One region of the Lactobacillus sp. ESL0237 genome, then DNA from elsewhere that is predicted to be linked to it. Evidence: predicted binding sites of a transcription regulator. Region 1 holds the regulator's gene; the other holds the start of a gene.
The links. Region 1 encodes LexA, which represses DNA repair genes until DNA is damaged. Its sites were predicted from a motif close to CNAACANNTGTTNG; they were not measured.
Positions count from the first base shown of each region.

Region 2: a site for LexA is predicted at 1,559-1,572, ahead of recA (recombinase RecA). Genes of this name have one in related genera too.

Region 1 is NZ_REHE01000008.1:66,011-69,228, forward strand. Features, by position in the region: gene F5ESL0237_RS04335 (ABC transporter ATP-binding protein) at 1-393, opposite strand, end outside; gene F5ESL0237_RS04340 (YneF family protein) at 463-678, opposite strand; gene F5ESL0237_RS04345 (DUF896 domain-containing protein) at 748-996, opposite strand; gene lexA (transcriptional repressor LexA) at 1,143-1,766, shown strand; gene F5ESL0237_RS04355 (nucleoside phosphorylase) at 2,026-2,790, opposite strand; gene rplS (50S ribosomal protein L19) at 2,885-3,218, opposite strand, start outside.
Region 2 is NZ_REHE01000006.1:148,496-151,713, forward strand. Features, by position in the region: gene F5ESL0237_RS02350 (glycine betaine ABC transporter substrate-binding protein) at 1-853, shown strand, start outside; gene F5ESL0237_RS02355 (ABC transporter permease) at 846-1,505, shown strand; gene recA (recombinase RecA) at 1,657-2,769, shown strand; gene rny (ribonuclease Y) at 2,900-3,218, shown strand, end outside.

The sequences.
Region 1 (3,218 bases):
TGCTACTTCTTGCACTGCCGAAACATCATTAGTAGCATGAGCCATCAAATCACCAGTTCGATGTCTTTGATAAAAAGTCCGATCCATTTCCATAAAATGACGAAATAGCTTTGACCGTAATTGTAACTCGAGTTCTGCAGCACCACCCCAGATTTGCTTTCGCCAAAAGTAGCGAAAACTATATAATAATAAAGCAGCAATAATAATTGTCAAAATCAGTAAGGTATATTCACTCCAAGAAATATGTCCTTGATTTAATTGATCAGCCATTAAGCCTAAAATACGTGGTGGGACTAAATTGACAAAAGATGTTAGTATTAAAAATGTGATACCGATGAGATACCTTTTTTTCTCCTGTTTAAAGAACCAACTTAATTTATAAAATATACTCATTATTCACCTAACTTTATTTATACAAAAAGACGGAGATAAACCCCGTCTTTTTCAATCTAGTAAAATTATTTATTTTTGATGTTTCATCATGTTCATTACTTGGTTGACCTTCTTAGCCGAAGGTTTCTGTCCCATTTGTGACATCATGGCAACAATCATATCTTCACTGATTGGTGGATTATCTTTAAAATATTTCTTCATATAAGTTCTTGCACCATAGAAGCCTCCTACAAGACCAATTAGTAGTGCAATAATAATTAAAAAAATTTCTAACCCTAAATTCATAAAACAGTCACCTCAATTTGTCCAATAAATATATCTTACCTAAAAATCATTTAAAATTAAAGGCTAAAGTTAATTTTTTCTTAAACCTTTTTTCCGTTGAATCGCTTTAGCTTTTTCAGAAGTAATTTCTTTACCATCTTTATCAAGTATTACCAAATTTTCAACATCTTGCTTAAAACTGGCCCGAAAGTTTTTGATAAATTCTTGGTGTAATTTTTCTCGTTCTTTTTCTTCCTCAGCAGTTAGACCCTCAGCCTTTTTCTTATGATAAAGTTCATTGATTCGGTCAACCATCTTTTTTTCTTTGTCTTTTGTCATTCTTTGCACCTCTCAATAAAAAAGTCTACCTTATTTTTAACTATAAAAAAAGTCTAAGCTTTTAGAACGTTTGTTTGCATATAGCTATAATATCTGCTAAAATAAACTTAACTTAAGATAATTGTCATTACTATAGGAGCGTATTTATGACTACCAAGCAAAATCCTAAACAACTGCAAATTCTCCAATATATCTATGATACTGTACAAAAGCGTGGCTTCCCACCTACTGTGCGCGAAATTTGCCATGAAGTAGGACTATCATCTACTTCAACTGTTCATGGTCACTTAACACGACTTGAACGAAAAGGACTTCTGCTTAAAGATGCTACTAAACCACGTGCCTTAGAAGTAACCGCTCAAGGCAAAAAAGTTTTGGGCATTAAAGCTACTGAAATTCCAATAGTTGGTGTGGTAACCGCTGGTGAACCAATTTTAGCAGTTGAAGATATCGAAGATTATTTTCCTCTTCCGCCAGATTTGGCTAATGATTCAGATAACCTATTTATGCTAAAAATTCATGGTGAAAGTATGATTAATGCTGGCATTTTAAACGGTGACAATGTTATTGTTCGCAAGCAAAGTTCAGCAATTAATGGTGAAATAGTAGTTGCTATGACCGATGAAAATGAAGCAACCGTTAAACGCTTTTATAAAGAAAAAGATCATTATCGTCTTCAACCTGAAAATGACAATATGGCACCAATTATTTTAGATAAAGTGCAAATATTAGGTAAAGTGGTTGGACTTTATCGCAATAACATTTTCTAAATTGGCTAAAAAAGCCTGATTAATAACTTTTAACTACAAATATCTAACTGCAATTAAATTGATATTTGTAGTTTTTTTATAAAAAAGTCCGATAACAAAAAGCAATGCTAATTTTCCACATCTATTAGATTTATTCCATTCACAAAGTTTTGGCGTTATTTTTTTGATAAATGCTTTAATATCAACTTATTTATTTTATTTTGTGAAATACGTCAATGTTTCATATAGGTTTCACAACCATATTTTTCACAAAGTATGTTTAAACTTCAGCAATTATTTTAGCCGCTAAGGTGAGGGCGGTTTCATGAGTATCCAGCCCCCAGCCCCTATCATTGTGACATTCAATATTACTTAATGAATCTGCCGTAAATAAGATTTGCGCAAAATCAACTCGGCGAAATTGTGCACATGCAGCCATGGCTGCACACTCCATTTCAACACAAGCAGCACCAAGTTTTCTAAATTGTTGAACTTTTTGAGCAGTTTCTCTGAAAAAACCATCAGTTGTCCAGGTTAAAACTTTCTTAGCTTTTAAACCATTTCGTTTCATTAAAAATTCAATTCGGCTTAAATAAGCTGAGTTTAAGTCAACAAAGTTGCTGGCTTTTATATAATGAAATGAAGTACCTTCATCTCTAATTGCCTTAGTTGGTAATAAAAAATAACCTTCTGGCAGGTCAACCAATGTTCCAGCCGAGCCAATCGTTAATATTTGCTTAACCCCATAACTAATTAGCCAATCAAGTAATTCAGTGGCAGCTGCAGCACCAAGTTTGGCTTGACAAAATGTGATTTTCTCTTGACCAATTTCAACTTCATAAATGGGGGTTTTACCTTCAAAGCAATCAAATTGTCCTATTAAACGATGCGGATATACTATTAAAAATCGTTTTATTGCATCATTTGTAATAAATGCAAATAACAATTTTCGGTGAAAGTGATAATTCACTTTACTTCTTTCATGGTCTGGCTCTAATACTGCGTTTCGATTTGCGTCAAAATCTAATAAAAAAGGCCGTTGCACTTTAAAACCTCCTAGCTAAAATAAGATTGCTGGTATTTTAACATAAAAAAATAGAACTGTCCTTATTAAAAAGATAGTTCTACTTTTTATTTGATTAACGACGCTTCTCAGCAATTCTTGCAGACTTACCATGACGTTCACGTAAGTAGTAAAGCTTAGCACGACGTACACGACCATGACGCAATACTTCAACTTTAGCCACACGTGGATCATTAACTGGGAAGGTACGTTCAACACCAACACCAGAAGCAATCTTACGAACAGTGTAAGCAGCTGCAATACCAGCGCCTTTACGCTTAATTACAACGCCTTCAAACATCTGAATACGTTCATGACTACCTTCAACAACACGTACATGAACACGGATAGTGTCACCTGCACGAAAATCAGGAATATCATCACGTAATTGCTCTTTAGTTAATTCTTGA
Region 2 (3,218 bases), on a different contig from region 1:
TGATAATCAACCTAGTAGTGATCAGATTAGAGTAACTGCCTTAACAACAACTGAATCTCAAATTGTCGCTAACATAATTGTTCAATTAATTGAACATGAAACGCCATATCGCGCTTCCATTGTTAATAATTTAGGTTCAGCCCCAATGCAGCACCAAGCATTGTATCGTCATGATGCTGACATCCAAGCGGTTGCCTATGATGGGGGTGAATTGACTGCTAATTTACATCTAGCTCCAATTAAAAATGCAAAAAGGGCCAATCAGACAGTGCGGAGTGAGGCGAAAAGAAGGTGGGATCAAACATATCTTCCCACTTATGGCTTTGCCAATAATTATGCCTTTATGGTAAAAAAAAGTGCACAAAAAAAATATAATTTATATAAAATTTCTGACTTAAAACAATGGCAAAATAAATTTTCATTTGGAGTTGCTTCGGAATGGATTAATGCACCAGGAGTTGGTTATAGGCAGTTTAAGCAAGCGTATCATATGGCTTTTACCAAAATTGAGCCAATGAATATTGGTCTGGTTTATTCCGCCCTAAAAAGTGGTAAAGTGAATGTGATTTTAGGTTATTCTACGGATGGGCGAATTGATAGCTATCGATTAAAATTATTAAAGGATAATAAGCATTTTTTTCCGCCATATAATTGCGGCATGTTAATTAATAATTATTTATTACGTAATCACCCCGACCTTAAGCCTCTTTTGATGAGATTAGTGGGGAATATTAGTATTCATGACATACGAAGAATGAATTTTGAAGTAGATGATAGATTACTAGAACCCTCTACCGTGGCTCATCAATTTTTGGTAAAACATAATTTTTTTAGGGGTAAAAATAATGGCTAATTTAACTTTATGGCAACAATTTATTTATTATTATCAACATAATGGCAATTATATACTTAGTCAATTTAATCGTACTTTTTTAATGTCAGTTTATGGTGTATTGTTTGCAGCAATTATTGGTATTCCGCTGGGAATTGTGATTGCTCGTAATACACATTTGGGAAGTTTTGTGCTTGAATTTGCTAATTTCATTCAGACAATCCCCTCACTTGCTCTTTTGTCAATCGTAATGATTGGAATGGGTTTAGGAGTAAAAACAGTTGTTTTTACTGTTACGCTATATTCATTGTTACCAATTATTAAAAATACATATACTGGCATGTGCAGTGTTGATAAAAATATTATTGATTCAGGTAAAGGTATGGGAATGACTAAGCTGCAATTACTTTATTTGGTTCGGTTACCTTTATCAATTTCAGTAATTGTAGCTGGTTTAAAAAATGCTTTAGTAGTAGCAATTGGAATTACTTCAATTGGTTCTTTTGTTGGTGCCGGCGGATTAGGCGATATTATTATTCGCGGTACTAATGCAACTAGCGGCAACGCAATAATTTTAGCTGGGGCGTTTCCCACTGCATTAATGGCAGTATTAGTTGATCTATTGCTTAACTTGGTCCAAAATTGGGTACAACCTAAAGGATTAAAAAAATAAATCAAAAAATATGGGTTATTTTTGCATATATATTAGTAGGGCTTAAGCTTATTTAAACATTTGTTCGCTATATTTCTTGCAAATATATCTTCAAGCAACGTATAATTAATGAGTATAAACTGGTGATTATTATTTTAGAGGAGGAAAAGTCTTGCCCAAAGATGAAAAGCAGGCAGCATTGGAAAATGCGCTTAAAAAAATAGAAAAGAACTTCGGTAAGGGCGCTGTTATGCGCATGGGCGATAAAGCAGATACTAAAATTTCAACGATTCCATCTGGTTCACTTGCACTTGACTCAGCTTTAGGGGTCGGGGGCTATCCACGGGGAAGAATTGTTGAAATTTATGGTCCTGAATCTTCTGGTAAGACCACGGTTGCTTTACATGCTGTAGCTGAAGTACAAAAGCGTGGTGGTACGGCTGCTTACATTGATGCTGAAAATGCAATGGATCCAGCATATGCAGAAGCCTTAGGGGTTGATGTGGATTCACTCATTTTATCGCAGCCTAATACTGGTGAAGAAGGATTACAAATTGCGGATACACTAATTACAAGTGGTGCAATTGATATTTTAATTGTCGACTCTGTAGCTGCTCTAGTTCCCCAAGCTGAAATTGACGGAGAAATGGGTGATAGTCATGTGGGGTTACAAGCACGTTTAATGAGTCAGGCTTTGCGTAAGCTTTCTGGAAATATTAACAAGACAAAGACAATTGCCATTTTTATTAATCAAATTAGAGAAAAAGTTGGCATTATGTTTGGTAATCCGGAAACGACTCCAGGTGGGCGCGCACTTAAGTTTTATGCGACAATCCGTTTAGAAATTAGACGTGCAGAAAAAATTAAGCAGACTGGTGGCGAAATAACGGGAAATCGTGTCAAAATTAAAGTTGTTAAAAACAAAGTTGCACCGCCTTTTAAAGTTGCGGAAGTAGATATGATGTATGGCAAAGGTATTTCCCAAAGTGGTGAATTGCTAGATATGGCAGCTGATAAAGATATTATTGCGAAAGCTGGCTCTTGGTATTCATACAAAGATGAACGTATTGGTCAGGGGCGTGAAAATGCAAAGCAATATTTAGAAGATCATCCAGAAATATACGCTGAAGTTCAAAAGGAAGTTCGTCATATTTATGGTATTGATGAAGAAGCCATTTCTGAACGTGAAGATCCAGAAAATGCTAAAGCTAAAAAAGCTAAGGCAACCAAACCAGAAACTAAAACGACTTCTGCTGAAAAAGAAGTAGATGACAAAAGTAACTAGAATTGAAGAAATTAACCTTGATCTATAAATTTTGGTCAAGGTTTTTTTTAGTTGATTGACATAAGTGATTAGGTTATTTATCATTAAGTTTGTGTGAATAATCTAAAAATAAAAAAAGGCGATAGTAATCATGATAAAAACAATTTTGGTTCCCATCGCGATTGCTATTATTTCAATTTTACTAGGTTTAATTATTGGCTATTATTTCAGAAAAAATATTTGGGAAAAGAAAGCTCAAAATGCCAAAAAGAATGCTGATAATATTTTAGCTGAAGCAAAGTCTCAAGTGGCAGCTACCCAAGCTGAAATAAGTTTTCAAAAGCAAGCTGCTGAAACTTTAAAGCAGAGTGCACTAAATATTAAAAAAGAAAAAATTCTTGAAGCGCAAGAGCAAATTCAAACTTATCGACAAAAGGTTGAAGATGAATTAAATGTTAAGCGCGATTTGG